One region of the Brevibacillus sp. IT-7CA2 genome, then DNA from elsewhere that is predicted to be linked to it. Evidence: riboswitches for the same ligand, from Rfam matches in the RefSeq annotation. Region 1 holds a riboswitch; the other holds the start of a gene.
What was found. Region 1 has a riboswitch for FMN ahead of ribD (bifunctional diaminohydroxyphosphoribosylaminopyrimidine deaminase/5-amino-6-(5-phosphoribosylamino)uracil reductase RibD). Riboswitches for the same ligand answer to the same signal wherever they lie in the genome.
Positions count from the first base shown of each region.

Region 2: another riboswitch for FMN. It lies ahead of ACM6JA_RS28780 (ECF transporter S component); the one in region 1 lies ahead of ribD (bifunctional diaminohydroxyphosphoribosylaminopyrimidine deaminase/5-amino-6-(5-phosphoribosylamino)uracil reductase RibD).

Region 1 is NZ_CATKQT010000044.1:526,680-536,826, forward strand. Features, by position in the region: gene ACM6JA_RS22190 (ATP-binding protein) at 1-18, shown strand, start outside; gene ACM6JA_RS22195 (sigma-54-dependent transcriptional regulator) at 26-1,405, shown strand; gene ACM6JA_RS22200 (c-type cytochrome) at 1,564-2,496, shown strand; gene ACM6JA_RS22205 (HAD family hydrolase) at 2,645-3,313, shown strand; FMN riboswitch at 3,381-3,529, shown strand; FMN riboswitch at 3,642-3,786, shown strand; gene ribD (bifunctional diaminohydroxyphosphoribosylaminopyrimidine deaminase/5-amino-6-(5-phosphoribosylamino)uracil reductase RibD) at 3,922-5,028, shown strand; gene ACM6JA_RS22215 (riboflavin synthase) at 5,048-5,704, shown strand; gene ACM6JA_RS22220 (bifunctional 3,4-dihydroxy-2-butanone-4-phosphate synthase/GTP cyclohydrolase II) at 5,721-6,920, shown strand; gene ribE (6,7-dimethyl-8-ribityllumazine synthase) at 6,936-7,400, shown strand; gene ACM6JA_RS22230 (spore germination protein) at 7,527-9,029, shown strand; gene ACM6JA_RS22235 (GerAB/ArcD/ProY family transporter) at 9,034-10,122, shown strand; gene ACM6JA_RS22240 (Ger(x)C family spore germination protein) at 10,119-10,147, shown strand, end outside.
Region 2 is NZ_CATKQT010000053.1:262,851-272,997, reverse strand. Features, by position in the region: gene ACM6JA_RS28815 (cob(I)yrinic acid a,c-diamide adenosyltransferase) at 10-558, opposite strand; gene ACM6JA_RS28810 (class I SAM-dependent methyltransferase) at 584-1,345, opposite strand; gene ACM6JA_RS28805 (M42 family metallopeptidase) at 1,355-2,407, opposite strand; gene bcp (thioredoxin-dependent thiol peroxidase) at 2,445-2,915, opposite strand; gene ACM6JA_RS28795 (helix-turn-helix domain-containing protein) at 3,072-3,689, shown strand; gene ACM6JA_RS28790 (HAD family hydrolase) at 3,753-4,391, shown strand; gene proS (proline--tRNA ligase) at 4,445-5,911, opposite strand; gene ACM6JA_RS28780 (ECF transporter S component) at 6,225-6,836, opposite strand; FMN riboswitch at 7,070-7,224, opposite strand; gene ACM6JA_RS28775 (ABC transporter permease) at 7,508-8,305, opposite strand; gene ACM6JA_RS28770 (ABC transporter permease) at 8,309-9,103, opposite strand; gene ACM6JA_RS28765 (ABC transporter ATP-binding protein) at 9,096-10,106, opposite strand.

The sequences.
Region 1 (10,147 bases):
TCGGCAAAGGGGAAATGAACAAAAGATGCAGGCTGACACACGTATACTCATCGTTGATGACGAAGCAGATTTCCGCCATCTATTAACCAGTCGATTAAAGAGAAAAGGATATACCACGCTGGAAGCATCTGACGGAATCAGTGCACAGAAGCTAGTAACCAGCGAAACGATTCATGTCATTCTGCTTGATTTGAAAATGCCCGGGATGGATGGTCTCTCTTTTCTGCAATGGTGCAAGGAAACTTCTCCTGCCATTCAAATCATTGTTGTGACCGGACACGGAACTATCGAAACAGCTATCGAAGCAATGAAACGCGGCGCTTATGATTATTTGACAAAACCTTACAATCTCAATGAATTGGAGGTTTTGATTTCCAAGGCCGTCGAAAAACAGCTGTTGACCGAGGAAAATCAACAGTTGAGAGAAGCTCTATCGACAAACGGGAAAACGACGTTTCAAATCGTTGCGGAAAGCCCGAAGCTAAAAGAGGTCCTAGCTACTGCCAAGAGAGTAGCCAGTACGGATTTTCTCGTTCTTCTGAAAGGGGAAAGTGGAACAGGGAAGGATGTCATCGCGAGACTCATTTATGAATGTAGTGAGCGAGCAACAGGGGCATTCGTACCGATCAATTTGGGGGCGATACCAGAAACGATGCTGGAAAGTGAACTGTTCGGGCACGAAAAGGGAGCCTTTACAGGCGCAACTGCTCAAAAAAAGGGACTTGTAGAGATTGCCCACCTGGGGACGCTCTTTTTGGATGAAGTAGGGGATTTGCCTTTTCCTTTGCAGGTTAAGCTGCTCCGTTTTCTGGAAACCGGCGAATTTCGCCGAATAGGGAGCCCGATTCTGCACAAGGTGGATGTTCGTATCATTGCTGCTACCAATGCCGACCTGGAAAAGAAAGTGGAAGAAGGAACGTTCCGATCCGATCTTTATTTCCGGCTGCATGTCATGGATATAACGATTCCACCTCTCACTCAGAGAAGAGAGGACATTTTGCCACTGTCGGCTTTCTTTTTGAATCGACTCAAGCGTAAGTATCCAGTCAAACCGCTTTCTGTGAAAGCGCAGGCAGCTCTTTTGGCCTACTCATTCCCGGGGAATGTTCGAGAGTTGGCTCATATGATCGAACGTGCTGTCGTTTTGGCAAAAGGAGAGGAAATTGACGACAAGGATCTCTTTCCTCACGAGCAGTCAGTACCTCACACCCCGTCAGATAGGAAGCTCATTTCATCAGCAGAAACTGGGGAGGAAGAGGCATTTTTACTGAAAAATGTAGAGCGAGAACATATCAAGCATGTGCTGGACGTTCTGCAATGGAACAAGACCAAGACAGCTGAGAAGCTGGGGATCAGCGTACGCAACCTGTATCGAAAAATCGAAGAGTACGAGCTGCGACCGTGACATTTTGTCGTGTACTGACCATGACATTTTGGCATGGTCTTTTCTTTTTCTTGCTGCTCGGAAGCGTCAAGCCGTTCATTTTCCTGCTTCTATCGTATGGCACGCCTCTTGCTACTCTCCTATAGTGAATGCACGATCAACATGGAGGAGTGAGACCTATGATCAAAAAAGAGAAGACAGGCTGGAAGAAGCTGTCTATGGTAGTAGTGGCGATGCTGGTCTTTGCAGGCTGCGCTACACAGCCGACCGCTCAACCCACCTCAACAGCGAGTGAGGCCAAAGATAAAACGGCGAGTGGGGCAGCTGGAGCGATCAATCTAGATTCCTACACCCCGCCTAGTATGGACAAGGTGCCAGAAGGGCCATTGGGAGAATCGATTAAGTATGGACATAAGTTAATGAATGAAACGAGCACAGTGATCCCTGAATACACAGGGAATAAGCTCTCCTGCTCTAGCTGTCACGGTAATGCCGGAATGGATGCTACCTCTCCTTTAACGGGTGTCACTGCAGTCTATCCCCAGTACATTCCAAGGTCAGGCAAAGTGCTTACCATCGAGGATCGCATCAATGGTTGTTTTCAACGAAGCATGAATGGTAAGCCATTGCCTTACAACAGCGATGAAATGAGAGCGATGGTCGCCTATCTGACGTATATTTCAACAGATGTACCAGTAGGAATTAAAGAGCGCCCGTGGATAGAGAAAAATGATATGAAGAGCGTACCTCAACCGAATGTGGCAAATGGAGAAGCCCTCTTTCAAAAATCGTGTTTGCAATGCCATGCAGCTGATGGTTCAGGAACAGGACCAAACTCTGGACCAGCGCTATGGGGGGATAACTCCTTCAATATTGGTGCAGGTATGGCCCGAATTTCCAAAGCTGCTGGCTACATTCAGCGCAACATGCCTTTAGGGGAAATGGGCGGTATCAAGCAAGGGTCGTTAACGGATCAAGAAGCAGCGGACCTAGCAGCCTATATTTTGTCCAAGCCGCGTCCAGACTTTGCCAAAAAGGCACAAGACTGGCCAGCTGGAGGCGTTCCAAAGGATGTACCGTATGAAGTAGACAGCGCCAAGAAGAAACAATAGGAACTCAATATCTAACCCCAAAAAGGGGCTGTCCCAAAAGTTATAAAATGACTGAGGGATAGTCCTCTTTTTGATAAAATGGAAGTATCATCCACATGGGTGAACTCTTGAACCAGCATGGCGTATTGTCAAACAAGGAGGCACCAAAATGAGCAGAACCTTTCAAAAAGGCATTATTTTCGATATGGACAACACCTTGCTGCAATCCAGGATCAATTTTACCGAGATGAAGCGGGCCATTTTTCAGCTATGGGTGGATAATGGGATCGTTTCTCCAACACTTGAGTGGGAAAAGTATACCGCATCGCAGCTCATTGAGATCGGACGAAAAGCGGAGCAGATGACGAGAGAGCTGGAGCAAGCGATGTGGGATGCGGTAACCGAAATCGAGAAAGAAGGGATGCATGGCGCTGTGTTGGAGCAGCACGCGGTAGAAGTGCTAGAGGAGCTGAAGAACCGCTATCAGCTGTATATCCTGACCAACAACGCCTATGCCGCCGCAGAGGAGGCGTTGAACGAGACGGGAATCGCCTCCTACTTTGACGAAATCGTCGCCCGCGAGCAGATGACGACCTTGAAGCCATCTCCATCGGGCATCCACTATATCCGCAGCCGCAAGCCAGATTGGCCTGTTTCGGCTTGGACGATGATCGGGGATTCGTGGATCGATGGTAAGGCGGCCTGCGACGGACAAGTTGCTTTTATTGCCTATCAAGGGAACGAGCAGGACATGGAGCAAAATGGTGTTGTGCCAAAGGCATACATAAATGATTTGAAAGAACTCTTGACTGTTCTTGAAAAGTGCGAGCAAGGGTAAAGTGCACTTCTCCAATAAATGATTACAGACAATAGCGAAAAATGTGCTATACTTTGCCTAACTGAATACCAGCCTTCAGGGTAGGGTGCAATTCCCGACCGGCGGTAATGACGAACGCACGTCTGAGCCCGCGACTCGCTATTGTAAGCAGTTGATAGCGACTGACTTGGTGCAAATCCAAGGCCGACGGTACAGTCCGGATGGGAGAAGGTATTTGGAACGGCCTGTTTCGCTGTTTTTTTCAAAAAACGGTAGAAACAAGGCTTCTTTCTGAACGCCCTGAGCATAATATTCATGGGCGTTTTTATTTTTCATAAAACTTCATAGCGACAATCTTCAGGGCAAGGTGAAATTCCTGACCGGCGGTAATGGCGTACGTACGTCTGAGCCCGCGACTCGCTGACCACGCTTGCAGCGACTGATCTGGTGAAAACCCAGAGCCGACGGTACAGTCCGGATGGAAGAAGATTTTTCTGCTTTCTTCATTTGTTTTTTTCTTAAAAACGGATGAGGTAAGGCTTCTTTCCCTATGCCCTGAAACGCTTTGAGGTTTCAAGGGCTTTTTGCGTTGTGCTTGGCTGGAATGATGGAACAGAAAGGAGTGCGGTATGGAACAGGACAGCAAGTACATGGACCTGGCGCTGGAACTGGCACGATCGGCACGAGGCCAAACCAGTCCGAATCCCATGGTCGGAGCTGTGATTGTGAAGGATGGAACCATCGTGGGAATGGGAGCGCATCTGCGGGCAGGAGAGCCCCATGCTGAGGTGCACGCACTGCGGATGGCTGGGGAAAAAGCGCAAGGTGCGACCGTGTACGTGACCTTGGAGCCTTGCAGTCACTACGGGAAAACACCGCCGTGTACAGAGGCGTTGATTGCAGCTGATGTACGTCGTGTCGTTGTAGCGACGCTCGACCCGAATCCACTGGTGGCGGGAAGAGGAATGGAGATGCTGCGGGCAGCAGGGCTGGAAGTGGCGGTGGGCGTGAGAGAAGAGGAAGCGAAGACCCTCAATGAAGCCTTTTTCCATTACATCCAAACCAGACGTCCATTTGTGACGGTAAAGACGGCCAGTACATTGGACGGGAAAATCGCTTCGTTCACGGGACACAGTCGGTGGATTACTGGTGCAGAGGCTCGGGCAGAGGTGCATGAACTTCGCAGGCAGCACGATGCGATCCTCGTTGGGGTTGGGACGATTCTCGCAGATGACCCACTGTTGACGGCACGTCAGGAAGAGCAGCGTTTTGGAAGCCAGCCAGTTCGCGTGATTTTGGACAGCCAATTACGGACGCCGCTGGATGCCCGTGTCGTCCAGAATGCAGATGCGAAGACATGGGTCTTTACGACAAGTGCAGCCCCAAGAGAAAAGCAGGAGCTGCTTGCGGCAAGAGGAGTAAAGGTCATCACAACGGCAGGGCCAATTCGCGTGGAAAAGGTGCTGAATACGTTGGGAGAGCTGGGGATTACCTCGTTGCTTGTGGAAGGCGGGCAGGAAGTCAATGGCTCCTTTTTGCAGGCGAGAGCGATTCAAAAGGTCGTGGGCCATATCGCGCTAAAGCTGATCGGGGGAAGCGGCGCGCCCTCGCCATTCGGTGGTCAAGGCTTTGCGACGATGGGAGAAGCGGTACAGCTGACAAATGTTACTGTCACACCGATCGGGAAAGGTGATGTACAAATCATCGGGTACCCACAATGGGAGGATCAGACGTAGCGAGTGAGGAGGAGAGAGCATGTTCACGGGACTGGTCGAAGAAGTGGGCGTGTTGGAAGCGATTCAAGGGAACGAGCAGGCGAGTCGACTGGTCATCCGCGCACAGCAGGTACTCGAAGGGGTAAAGCTCGGGGACAGTATCTCGGTCAATGGCATTTGCCTTACGGTTACTTCTTATACGAATCGTCAGTTTAGCGTCGATGTGATGCCAGAGACGATGAACAAGACGAGCTTGCGGCAATTACGCAGCGGACAGCAAGTGAATTTGGAGAGAGCGATGCGGCTGGGGGACCGTTTTGGCGGGCATATCGTCTCCGGACATGTAGATGGGACCGGAATGGTTGCTTCACGAGAGGTGAATGCGAATGCTGTCATGTTTCGGATTGGGGCCAAACCGCAGCTGTTGAAGTATGTCATTGCCCGTGGATCGATTTGCATAGACGGCATCAGTCTCACCGTGGTGGACGTAAACGATACCGGTTTTACCGTTTCGATCATTCCGCATACGCTGGCGAATACGAGTCTTGCAGACAGACGACCTGGGGACTTGGTGAATCTCGAAACAGATGTCATTGGCAAATACGTGGAGCGTTTGTTAGGTTATCAAAACCATGGCGGTACAGAGAAATCTGGCGGGCTCAGTCTAGCCTTTTTGCAGGAAAACGGCTTCGCGTGAGAAGGAGGGAGAAAGCATGTTTCATCGCATAGAAGAAGCATTGGAAGATTTGCGTCAGGGCAAGGCGGTCATCGTGGTAGATGATGAGGATCGGGAAAACGAAGGAGATTTTGTCTGCATGGCCGAAGCGGCTACGCCTGAAATGATCAACTTCATGGTTACACATGGGAGAGGACTCGTTTGCGTACCGGTGACAGAAGAGCACGCAACTCGCTTGCAGCTCCATCCGATGGTGAAGTCCAATACAGACAAGCAGGGAACGGCTTTTACCGTGTCCATCGATGAAGGCAGTACACACACAGGGATATCCGCTCATGAGCGCTCTCAGACTGTCTTGGCGATGCTTGATGATCAGAAGACCGCGGAAGATTTCCGCAGACCGGGACATATTTTTCCGTTAATCGCGAAGTCCGGCGGTGTATTGCGCAGAGCGGGACATACGGAGGCGGCAGTTGACTTGGCTCGCTTGGCGGGGGGCATACCGGCGGGAGTCATTTGCGAAATTATGAACGAGGATGGCTCCATGGCACGTCTGCCGCAATTGGTAGAGATCGCACGCCGCTTTGATCTCAAGCTGATTACGATTGCAGACTTGATAGCGTATCGGATGCGGACGGAATCCATGGTGAAAAGGGAAATCGAAGTGCAGCTTCCGACCGCCTACGGTGATTTTCGAATTGCCGCCTACACGAATGAGCTGGATGGCAAAGAGCATGTGGCTCTCATCAAGGGAGAGATCGGACCGGATGAGCCCATTCTTGTCCGCGTGCATTCGGAGTGCTTGACTGGAGATATTTTCGGTTCTCATCGCTGCGACTGCGGTCCACAGCTGCACGCTGCATTGGAACAGATCGAAGCGAACGGACGTGGCATTTTATTGTACATGCGCCAGGAGGGCAGAGGTATTGGCTTGATTAATAAGCTACGTGCCTACAAGCTGCAGGAGGAAGGCTTGGATACGGTTGAGGCTAATGAAAAGCTAGGGTTCGCCGCTGATCTGCGAGATTACGGTATTGGTGCACAGATTTTGCGGGATTTAGGAGTGCAACGCATGCGGCTTTTGACTAATAATCCACGAAAAATCCGAGGGCTTACCGGTTATGGATTAGCAGTAGAAGAACGGGTGCCGCTTCAAATGCCGGAGCATCTGCACAACAAACAGTACCTATCAACAAAACAAGAGAAGCTGGGTCACCTGCTTCATCTGCACGGATAAGGAGAGGGAATGAGCATGAAAACTTTTGAAGGACATTTAGTTGGAACAGGTTTACGTGTAGGGATTGTGGCAGGACGTTTTAACGAATTGATCGTAAGCAAGCTAGTCGGAGGGGCTCTCGATGCCCTGAAGCGTCATGGCGTAGAAGATGAGCAGGTAGACGTGGCTTGGGTACCGGGGGCATTTGAAATTCCGTTGATCGCTAAAAAAATGGCGGAATCCGGTCGCTATGATGCGGTTGTTACATTGGGAGCTGTCATTCGTGGGTCCACTCCGCACTTCGATTACGTCTGCAATGAGACCGCAAAAGGAGTTGCGTCCCTATCTCTATCGACTGGGATACCTGTTATTTTTGGTGTTTTGACGACAGACAACATCGAGCAAGCCATCGAGCGTGCGGGAACAAAAGCAGGCAACAAAGGCTGGGAAGCAGCAACGGCAGCGATCGAAATGGCTAATTTATCCAAGCAGTTCGCCTAAGCAGTTCATATGGAGAACGAGATATTTCAACAGGGGCTTCGGCTCCCGTTTTCTATTTTTTTGGATAAAATCACCACGGACAGGTCAAAGTAAGAAAGATTTTCCTGAATAAAGGGGGGATCTAGCGTGAAGCCGACTGATTGGTGGAGAACGCAAGTAGAGGCCATACAAGCAAAGCGGCGCATCGGTTCGGTTCAAGCGCGGCGAAGCGAACAAATTACACCGGATATGGTAAAACAATGCATGCAAAACGTGGATGACCTCAGCAGCTTGTCATTGAAGATGAATGACGAAGAGGTACACGTTTTTTTTCTCGATACGCTGGTGGATGTGTCCCAGATTTATGAGAATGTCTTTCTTCCGTTGCAACGTTCCGATGGTAAAGATCCGATGCAGGCGCTCCCTTTTTCACAGGAATGTGTTCTCGACGATATGGAGACGTTGATGAGTAACTTGCTACGCGGTCATACCATCTTGTTTTTCCTGGAAAGGGATCTCATTCTGCATGTGAATACTTTTCAGGTCGCGCATCGTTCCATTACAAAATCCGAGACGGAGGCGACCGTCCTTGGACCGCAAGACTCCTTTGTTGAAATGCTGGAGATCAATTTGTCTTTGATTCGGAGAAGGCTCGCAACGCCTCATCTGAAAGTATCGAGCTACACGATTGGCACCGAGGCACAGAACAAGGTAGCTGTGATTTATTTGGACAATATCGCGAACGCGGAAAATGTGGAACGCGTGAAAAAAAGGATCAACAATGTTATTTACCACGGATTTGTCGGGATGCCTATATTGAAGCAAATGCTGGAGGACAAGCCGTACTCTCCGTTCCCGCAGTTTGGCTTGACTGGGCGGCCTGACAATGCAACAGCAGCTTTGTTGGACGGTAGAATTGTGATCATGCTGAATGGCAGCCCGGATGCTGCAATCTGCCCGACTTCCTTTCTGGAGATGTTTAGCAGCCCCGAAGACTTTTACAATCGATGGTCAACGGCAAGCTTGCTGCGGATGATTCGCTTTTTCGGTTTATTTATCACCATTATGCTCACATCCAGTTACGTCTCTGTCTTGACGTATCATCCGGAAATGCTTCCCCCTGCTTTACTGACAATTTTGTCTGAATCACGTAGTCGGGTGCCTTTTCCGCCCGTGATCGAGGTGCTTATTATTGAGCTCGTCATCGAGATCCTGCGGGAAGCGGGGATACGCATGCCGACTAAAATCGGACAGACAATCGGTATCGTTGGCGGTATCGTGATCGGGACAGCCTCAGTACAAGCGGGGTTAGCCAGTAATATCTTGATCGTCCTTGTTTCCGTATCGGCACTGCTTTCTTTTGTGCCACCCAATTTTTTGATGAGTAATGCGATTCGGCTCGTTCGCTACGGTTTCATCTTGATGGCAGGTGTATTGGGCATGTACGGCCAGCTACTGGCGCTGGCGTTCTTATTCGCACACTTGCTCAATCTGACATCACTTGGGACGCCGTACATGGCTCCGGGGGTTCCGCGACAATGGACCGATTTGATGAATAGTCTCGTACGTGCACCATTAAGGTTTATCGTCAATCGCAACCGCATGTCCCGGTCAAAGCAAAAGCATGTCCGGCCAGTTGGGGAGGATTAGGGAGATGGATAGAGGGAGAATTCACAGCCTGAATCCGATCCTGGTAATCGGATTGATTATGAATACGATGGTTGGGGTTAATTTACTTGGACTAGCTCATCATGCAAGCAAAATGGGCTACGATCTGTGGTGGTCTCCGATTTTGCTGGGATGCATCGTCAGCCTAACGCTATTTCCGATGATGGCCTTGTGCCGACGCTATCCAGAGGATAATCTTTTTCGGATTCACGAAAAGCTGTTGGGAAAATGGCTGGGACGCTGTTTCAATATCCTGATCATCGTCTACGCCATTCTGAATGTATCTACCGCGAATGAAGGCTACGTTAGGCTGGTGCAAACCTCCATGCTGAGCAATCAGACTGTCACACTGCCCTTGCTTGGATTGACTTTGGTCATGGTCTACATTACAAACGGCGGCATTAAATTGATCGCGCGTTTTTGCCTGCTAACGTTCTTTTTTACGGGCTGGATGGTTTTTCTTTTGCAGTACGGATTTCAAAAGGGAGGAATGATGCATATTTTTCCTCTTTTTAATACAGATTGGCGCAGTATAGCCGAAACGGTGCACAATTCTTACGCGAGCATGCTTGGGTATGAATTGGTCCTGTTTTTCTACCCATATATCCAAGAGAAGAACAAGGCACACAAGCATGTGCTGATTGGGGTATGGATCGTGGTTTTGTTGTACGTCATGATCCTGATCACAAGCGTAGCTTATTTTTCCGAATGGCAAATGGACAATCTCATTTATCCCATTTTGAATTTGTTTAAGGCTGTAGAGCTGTCTTTTTTGGAACGGATCGAAAATCTCGGGATTGGTCTCTGGGTCTTCCTCATTCTCAGCACGAGTACGGGATACTTGTGGGTTGCGCGTACAGGTCTTGAAGAGATGGCAGAAAAGACGAGGCTGTGGCATCTGCTTTTACCGACAATCGTTTCGTTTCTATTCATTGTGGGGCCATTATCTGTAGAAAAACAACGCTACATTTATGACAAGGTGACTGTTTATATAGCCTATGGATTGATCTTGTGGCCGATTTTTTTGTTATTGCTGCATTCCTTGAGGTTCGGTAGAGGAGAGCGGGTATCATGAAGAGGGCGAGCTGGTTCATTGCTAC
Region 2 (10,147 bases), on a different contig from region 1:
GGCTTTTGCCTATTCGTGCAGCGTTTTCTCTACTGCACTTGTCTCTTTATTAATATGACGAGCCACAACGAAAAGATAATCAGACAATCGGTTGAGGTATTTGACCACGGACGGATTTACCTGCTCCTGCTGTGCCACATGGACTGCTTTGCGCTCTGCACGTCTGACGACCGTACGCGAAACATGGAAGGCAGCCGCTGCCGGATGTCCGCCAGGCAAAATAAAATTGGTGAGCGGAGGCAACTTTGCATCTAACATGTCAATTTGCTCTTCCAGAAAAGTAACGTCCTCTTCTGTAATTGGCCAACCTACCTTTTTGCCTTCTGGCGTCGCCAACTCAGCCCCTACATGGAAAAGCTTTGTCTGGATGACATGGAAGACATCCTGCAATTCCTTCCATTCTTCTGTCGCAGGCAACAGGGCCAGTGCCAATCCAATCTGCGAGTTGGCTTCATCGCACGTACCGTATGCCTCTACACGGTCTGCAAACTTAGGCACGCGGACACCAGCAACCAGGGACGTCTCACCTTTATCCCCTGACTTTGTATAAATCTTCATTCCGTATCCCCTCCACAGGTTCCGTTTACAAAGCTTCTGCGACCAGAATCAATTCTGAGCTATTTGCATCAAAAGCTGTCTTTGCAAAAGAACCGTATCGTTGTATGACCTTCAAGCCGTTTAAGCGAAGCAGATGATGAAGCTCCGCGGGGAAAATATAGCGGAGAGTAAATCGGCCTTTCACCCGTTCTGTCACAACTCCCTGTGCATCCGTACGCTCGTATATGCGTGTCACTTCGGACAGTTGCTGAAAATGGTCATAACGGGTGTAATCCCACATCGCAACCTCTTCCCCCGACGGGAGTGGATAGGTGCCACGCAAGGACATTTTTTCATTTTCCTCGTAAAAATGATGAATCTTGGGCACAAACACGTTCATGATGAACTTCCCGCCTGGAGCCAGATGCTTGCGAATGCACGTCAATGCCTTCATTTGCTCTTGAACATGCAACAGGTGCAAAAACGACCGAAAAGGAATCATAATCAGCGAAAATGAATCCTGTAGGTCAAAGGCGCGCATATCCCCCTGCAATAGCTTCAAGCCGGATGTTACACCTTGTTCCTCTGCTTTTACCTGAGCCCTTGCCAACATATCTTGGGATAGGTCAATTCCGGTAACATCGATGCCAGCCTGCGCCATCGGAATGCTAATTCTTCCGGTGCCGCAAGCGAGATCCAGCACTTTTCCCCCTGCCAGCTTGGCTTGTTCCAGATAGAACTCAACATCACCCGCAACACCGCGTTGAGTGAGATCATAGTAGTCAGCCCATTGATACATATTGCTCATCTGGTCCTCCTATGCTTGCATTTCTTTTGATTGAAGGTATGCCATAACGAGCTTTGCCGTGTTGTCGAGCGCTTCTTTATGTGTACGTTCATGGGAGTGGGATGCATCTACTCCCGGTCCGATCAAACCATGGACAACGTCATATCCGGCTCTCAGCGCAGCACTTGCGTCAGAACCATAGTAGGGATAAATGTCCACTTGGTAGTTCAGACTGTTCGCTTGTGCGAGCTTGGTCAGATGGCTGCGCAATCCGTAGTGGTAAGGTCCTGTGGAATCCTTCGCACAAATGGACACACAATACTCATCTGTCGTCTGTCCGTCCCCAATCGCGCCCATGTCGACAGCCAGGTACTCCACCACGTTGTCAGGGATGCTGGAGTTGCCTCCGTAGCCGATCTCTTCATTATTGCTGATAAAAAAGTGCGTGGTGTAAGGCAGCTTCTCGCCGGATTCACTCAGTTCTTTCAGAACCCCCAGCAACACAGCCACGCTTGCTTTGTCGTCGATATGGCGGGACTTAATAAAGCCGCTATCCGTTACTGTTACCCGAGGATCAAAGGAGACGAAATCTCCGACGGAAATCCCAAGCGCAAGGACCTGCTCTTTGTTTGTGACCTTTTCATCCAGTCGGACTTCCATGTTCGCATCATTGCGCTCCGCTTTTCCTGCTTCTGAGCTGTATACATGCACGGAAGCTTTGGTGGACAAAATGGTACCGGTTACAAGACGACCGCTGCTAGTCTCTACAACGCAGTGCTCCCCTTCAATCGCATTGAATGCAAAGCCGCCGATCAAGGTCAGCTTCAAGCGTCCGTTGCTCTTTATTTCTTTTACCATCGCGCCCAGCGTATCGACGTGAGCTGTCAAGAGTCTTGCTTTGTCATTATTGGCCCCCGCTACTGTTGCAACGATTGCCCCTTTGTTTGTCCGTTTATAGGAAACGCCAAGCTTTTCTAACTCTTGTGCAACCCAGGCCATTACTTTTTCCGTATTGCCAGATGGACTTGGGATGTTCGCCAATTGGCAAAAGCTTTCTACAACATATTCCGTGGATACACTCATCTGTATGTTCCTCCATTCGCCCATTGCGAAATAAACGTTAGGATTGAAGTTCTTCCTTAATAAATTGAAGCACTTCCTGCACATGCCCTTTGACCTTTACTTTTGGCCATACTTTTGCGATGTTGCCTTCTTTGTTGATGACGAACGTCGTGCGTTCTATGCCCATGTACTCTCGTCCGTACATTTTTTTCAATACCCACACACCATAAGCCTCTGCCACCTGGTGATCCGGATCTGCCAGAAGTGGAAAAGGCAATTCGTGCTTCGCGATAAATTTGTCATGCGACTTCACAGAATCCGGACTGATCCCGAGAACAATTGTATTCAGCTCAGCAAAGCCCGAATGGAAGTCACGAAAGTCGCATGCTTCTGTGGTACATGTCGGTGTTTGGTCCTTCGGATAAAAATAAAGCACCACATTTTGTCCATGAAATTGGGAAAGTGAGATGGTCTGATTGTTGCTCGCCTGCAAAGTAAATGCAGGTGCAGCTTGTCCTACTGCCGTCAAACTTTTCCCTCCTCTCAATAATGTCCTGTTTTCGCTGGTCCCATTTTACCACAATCTAGTAGTCACTTCATCCGCATACAAGTTGCGCTTTGATTCAGAAAAGGATAGAATAAAAAAAAATAAAATTTGGCCTAGTCAGTTGGATGGTGAATTCGCATGAAAGAGTTTTTTGAAGTAACAGATCCAGAAGCGCTAAAATCGCTTGCTATAGCGGAACGGGTTAAAATTTTGGAACTCTTTGAAGATTTGGAGCCCAGAACGGCCAAACAAATCGCTACAGAACTAGGCGAAAATGCTGCACGGCTACATTACCATGTGAAGGAGCTCGTGCGTGTTGGGTTGCTCGAGCAAGTGGATACCCGGGTAAAAGGCTCTATTGTGGAGAAATATTATGAGCCTGTTGCCAAGGTCATTCAGGTCAAGCTCCAATTGATGATTGAAGAAAACGCTCAACAATTAAGTGATGTCATGTTTACTCCGTTTCGTACTACGGAAAAGGACCTCATGCGAACTCTCAATCGCTTCGTCGCAAGCGACCAAGATGTTAGGAAAGAGTATAAAAATACGTTCGCTTATAATTTGACTGAATTTTATTTGAGTCAAGAGGAACGTAATCAATTTGTGGAAGACATCTCTGAGCTGTTGCAAAAGTACAAAGGGTTCAAAAAGGAATCTGGCCGTCGAAAATTCAAGTTTTTCGACACCCTGTTCCCATTGACTCCAGCTGACCCAACAGATGATTCAGATGATCCTTTTGATGATTCGAATGAGTAAGTCACCAAGAAAACCATCAGGTACGATGGTTTTCTTTCATTTTCTAATCAAAGGAGGACTCCCATGCGGACGATCTTGTTTGATTTCGACGGCACAGTTGCCGATACCCTCCCCTTGATCTTCACCGCTTTTCGCTCTACCTTTCAGCAGTTTTTACAAGAGCATTATACCGACGAGCACATTGTAGCTCTCTTTGGCCCCACAGAGACAGGCATTTTGCAAAACAAGCTACCCTCACATGTGCATGACAACGCCCTCGCTCATTTTTTTCGTGTATACACAGATGAACACTCCCGCGTACAAAATCCTGAAAATATCCGAAGCATGCTCGATGAACTTCACGCAGCAGGTATCCAAATGGGAATCGTAACAGGAAAAGGGCGCAAAAGCGCTGACATCTCCCTTCGAGAATGGGGATTAGCTTCGTATTTTTCCGTCGTGATCACAGGGGATGAGGTCACACATCCAAAGCCTCATCCAGAAGGTATTTTTACTGCTATGAAACAGCTAGGCGCTACGCCTGCGGAAACCATTTTCGTAGGTGACAGTGATGCTGATGTGTTGGCTGGTCGTGCCGCTGGTTTGCAAACAGTCGGTGTGGATTGGCTTTTGGTTACACAAAAGTCGGGAAAATTCGATCCCGAGCCTGACTACCACTTTACGGATGTGCAAGCTTTTACCGAATGGATACTCGGACGCTAGAGGAAAAAAGGGTGTGCCCTGCCGCCGAAGCGTGGACACACCCTTTTTTTAATTTAATACGCCCGTCCGAACCAGACGCTATGCTGTGACTCTTTGCCGCAGCAAATGCAGGCTTTCTTTTGTACAGGAGGCTCAAACGGGATGTTACGAGAAGTGAACTTGGTTTCCTCTTTGATCTTCGATTCACAAGCATCATCCCCACACCAGCCAGCTAACACCCATCCGCTCGTTTTGTTTTCGCTCTCGCTTTTTGCAATATGAGCAGATAGCTGCTCCAGTGTATCGATCCCAAAATGTGAGTTCTCATCACGAAAGGCTAGTGCTTTTTGGAACATATTTTGCTGAATCTCTCCCAACAGTTGAACCACTGTCTGCGCGATACCTTCAAGTGAAACCGTCACCTTCTCCCCTGTATCACGACGAGCCAGAATTACTTGACCATTTTCCACGTCACGTGGGCCGAGCTCCAGACGCAGAGGAACCCCGCGCATTTCCCATTCATTGAACTTCCAGCCTGGTGTTTCTTCACGAAGATCAGCACGGACACGCACTCCTGCGGCCTTGATCTCGTCAAAGAGTGGATCAAACGCCTCCATGACTTTCTCGCGCAGCTTCATCGGACCGACTGGGATCATTATTACCTGTGTCGGAGCCATGCGAGGCGGCAACACTAGACCGCGGTCATCGCCATGCACCATGATCATCGAACCAATCAGTCGCGTAGAGGTTCCCCATGATGTGGTGTGAACGTACTTGAACTGATTGTCACGATCCAAAAACTTGATTTCAAAGCCACGCGCGAATTTATCGCCCAAATAGTGCGAGGTTCCCGCTTGCACTGCTTTGCCATCCTTCATCATCGCTTCAATGGAATACGTGTCAACAGCACCGGCAAAGCGTTCACTTGGTGTTTTTTGTCCCTCCCAAACCGGAATGGCCAGCTCCTGCTCGACGACCTCTCGGTAAATCTCCAGCATTTGCATCGTTTCCTGACGAGCTTCCTCCTCTGTCGCATGTGCCGTGTGGCCTTCCTGCCAGAGAAATTCTGATGTCCGCAAGAACGGCATCGTCCGCTTTTCCCAACGAAAAACGTTTGCCCATTGGTTGATTAATACAGGCAGGTCGCGGTAGCTTTGAATCCATTGGCTGTACATATGTCCTATGATCGTCTCAGAGGTTGGACGTAGCGCGAGCTTTTCCTCTAGCTGCTCGCCCCCAGCCTCTGTTACCCAAGGCAGCTCTGGATTGAAGCCCTCGATATGCTCTTTTTCTTTTTGAAAGAAGGACTCGGGGATCAGCATCGGGAAATAGGCATTGCGATGCCCTGTCTCCTTGAAACGCTTATTCATCGCCTCTTGAATTCGCTCCCATAGCTCAAAGCCATCCGGCTTGAACACAATGCAGCCGCGTACCGGTGTGTAGTCCATCAAATCCGCCTTTTTAATGACATCGATGTACCAACGCGAAAAATCCTCCGATTGCGGTGTAATTTCTTTTACAAACGCTTTGTCCTCTTTCATCCGTCTACGCTCCTTTTTATTCTTACGCAAAATGCAAAAAATCCCCCATCCCAAAAAGGGACGGAGGATCAACTTCCGCGGTACCACCCTGATTGACTACAGCATACGCCATAGTCCTCTCGATAACCCGATAACGGTGGGCATCCGGCTAAGCTCTTCACTAGCGGCTTCAGGATGGGGTGCAGTTATCCTTTACGTATCAGCCTTCCAGACTAGGGCCGACTCTCTGTCACGTGGGAATAGCTGCGGGTCCTTTCATAGCCTTTTGTGACTATCTATTAACTAAACATATTAGCGAGTCACATCGTCGTTGTCAATTGTTGGTACGCGCAGCGATTCTGGAGCCGAGCTTCACGTAGATCGGATACGCAACCACTGAAATCATAACACCTTTGAAGAGATTGAATGGGACGATTCCGTACAGAACCAATGACCAGATACTTGTCGCATTGAACATGGTCAAGAGCTGTTCAATCGGCATTTGATAAAGCACAGCGTACGCAGGCAACAGCACATAAGCATTTGCCACAGCCATGACAATCGTCATCAAAATCGTTCCCAGAGCGAGACCAGTCAGGAAGCCTTTTTTGCCTTGGCCCAGTCGCTGCATGTAGACAGCCGCAAAAATAAAGCTTGATCCTGCTACAACGTTTGCAAGCTCCCCGATCAAAAGACCGTCTGTATTTTTGAAGAGCATGTGCAGTGTATTTTTCAGTACCTCGATAATAACGCCGGCTACAGGTCCGTACATGAGTCCCCCGATCAATGCCGGGAGTGTACTGAAGTCGAGCTTCAAAAAGCTTGGCATCAGCGGAACGGGAACCTCGAGATACTGCAGAATAAATGCAACGGCCGCCAGCATGGGAATCGTCACCAGCTTTTGGGTTGCACGTGTGCGCGAAGAATGCAACGCTGTTTCTTTCATGTTTACCATCTCCTCATTTTTCTACTCCTTCTTGAGGAATGGCAACAGTCGTCGTAAGCTCACACGTCTTGTTACACAAACAGAATAAACCCTGTGGCTATTAGTTCCACAGGGCATTTGCAAGCGTATGACAAACCATGCGCAAATAAAAGGTACAAGAAACTAGAGGGCTGGCCTCTACGTTCTCATCCCGTTTGCACAGGCAAACAAGCACGCGTGATAAACGTACTGTCGTCATCCTTCTCCCATCCAGACTGTACTGTCGGCTCTGGAATCACACCAGATCCTGCACTCCGTCGCTACTTTCAGCTCGGGAGGCTCGCGGGCTTAACATGCATAAAGCATGATCACCGCCGGTCGGGAATTTCACCCTGCCCCGAAGGAATGTGTAGTTGTATACAGCATATTATACTGCTGTTTTTTGATTTGACAATAGAGGAAACTGCCAGCTCGACACTTTTTGTTTATTTTTCCGATTTGTTTAGTAGGAATAACATGACCCAAAAGAAATAGACCGCCCTTGAGTTCACCAGCTCTGCGGTCTATTTCACAACATAGTATTTGCGGAAGCGCCTATTGTACCGGCCGTTCCGGTTGCAGCCGGGACGGTCTTTTTTTACCTTATGCTTTTAGATCTCGTTACATCCAATATTACCACAACGACTAAATCATCAAGAACCCGCTCCCCGATACTTCGTGACTCCCCAGTTCCAGACTAACAGCCCAATCCCGAAGAAAATAACAGCCACTACCGGCGTCATTGCCGCATATGTGTACCAGACTTCCTTGCGCAAAAAGTAAGCCGCCGGATAAACACCCACGAAGGCAAACGGCAGCACGTAGGTGAGCACAAAGCGAATCGCCTTGTTGTACACGTCTACCGGATAGCGCCCATATTGCTGGATGTTGTAAATCATCGGAGCAATCCCTGTCCGCGAGTCGGAAAAGAAGCTAACCGCAGCAATTGCGGTATACACGCCACCGTAAATCAGTGCCCCGCTGATTGAGAGCCCGATAAAGATGAACACGTCGTACCAGTAAAACGACAAATCGAGTTGAATGGCAGCATACCCCATGATGATGATCCCGGTTATGACTCCAAAAATGCGGTCTGGCGCAATCGACTCGAGACACACCTGTGCCAGATTGTGAATCGGTCTCGTCAGGATGCGATCCATCTCGCCCCGGATGATATACCGTTCGTTGAAGTCCCAAAAACCGAAGAACATCGAGAACAACGCGTATGGAACCAAAAAGAAACCATAGATAAAGATAATCTCATCACGCGTCCAATCCCCCATAAGCGGAACATGCGTGAACACGACAATAATAAAGACGAGATTGATCAACTCAGAAACCAGATTGGACACAAAATCCCCGATAAAATCCGTTCGATAGGCAAGTCTCGTCTTGAAGTACTGGCTCAGGTAGTCGGCAAAAATACTGAAAATATGTCTCATGTTTTGCATGCTCTACCCTCCTTGCACAACCAGCTTGTTGCGGGCAAGACGCCACATCACCAAGATGGGAACCAGTATGACAAACATCCAAATGACCTGAAAACCGATCAATTCCCAGGAACGTTCCGTTGTAATCGCACCTGTGAAGATCAGGCTCGGATAGTAGTTGACCGCCTGAAATGGGAGATAACCCATTACCGTTTGCGCCCAGCCCGGGAAAAAGCTGATCGGCAGCACGAGACCAGACAACAGATCCACCACGACCCGCTTGGCTCGCATCATACCATCGTTTCGGAACAGGAAGAAAGTCAGCAAGCCCGTCACCAGATTGATTTGTGTATTGATCAAAAACGCACACATCAAGCTGATCAAATACAGCCCCCATCCAGTCGCTGTCGCCGGGAAGCTGAATGGAATGATCAGGCTGATAAGGAATATCCCTGGACCCGCGAAAAAGAGAAAGCGAAAGATCCCTTCCCCAAACGCCTGCGCCGTTTTCACGGACAAGTAATTATAAGGGCGTATCATTTCGATCGCGACCTTGCCTTCTCGGACGTCCTGGGCTATTTCTGTATCGATGTTGTTAAAATAAAACGCCCGTGACATCCAAGCAATCGCAACGTAGGAAGTCATCTGTTCCACCGTAAGCCCGCCCAGCTGCTGCTGGCCTCCGTAGATTGCTCCCCATAAAAAGTAGTACGCACCGATGTTGATCGCGTAGATAATGATCCCGCTGTAATAGTTCACACGATAGGCAAGCATCGTCAAAAACCTCATGCGGATGAGTTCCATATAAAGCTTACGCATGGCTGGCTACCTCTTGGTCTGAGGAATAAATGTTGCGAACGATATCCTCTGTGCTCGTCTCCTCGATTTTCACGTCGCTGACTTCAAACGCTGACATGACTGTCGACAAAACAAAGGGCAGCATTTCCTGACTCCGCGCAACTTTTACACTGAGGGTAAAATCATTGATTTGCTCGATCTCACAAGGCATCTCTCCCAATGCCTGACGGAGTGCGGCTGTTGAAGTGCGCTTTTTCATTTGGAAGGACACCTCTGTGCCATTGCCCCATTTTTCCTTGAGGTCATTCAGCAAGCCATCGAAGATCAGCTTCCCTTTGTCCATGACAAGCACGCGTTTACAGAGTGCTTCGATGTCTGACACATCGTGAGTCGTCAACAAGATCGTCATATTTTCCGTCTCATTCAGATTGCGGAGAAACTCACGGATTTTTTGCTTAACGAGCACATCGAGTCCAACTGTCGGTTCGTCGAGAAACAGCAGACGTGGCTTATGAATCAATGAAGCAGCCACTTCACAGCGCATTCGTTGTCCGAGACTTAACTTGCGTACTGGCTGACTGACGAACGGAGAAATATCCAGCTCCTCAATTAAACGCTCCAGCCACTTTTCTCCTTCTGCATCGTCAACCTTATAAACACTTTTCAACAGACGGAAGGACTCTAGCGGAGATAGGTCCCACCAAAGCTGAGAGCGCTGCCCGAAAACAACTCCGATGGATCGAACATACTCTTCACGCTGCTTGAAAGGCACATAGCCGTTAATGACGATTTCGCCGTCGCTCGGGGTCAAGATACCGGTCAGCATCTTGATCGTGGTCGATTTTCCGGCACCATTTTCCCCAATCAGCGCGAACATTTCCCCTTCCTCTACTGTAAAAGAAAGGTCATCCACCGCATTTACCGTCTTGTACTCCCGACTAAACAAATCACGAAAAGCACCACCAAGGCCCGGTCTGGACTGATGGATGCGGAAATCCTTTTGTAAATGATTTACTTGAATCATGGAAAACCGTCCTTTTTTCTTCGCTTAAATACCATTTGTAG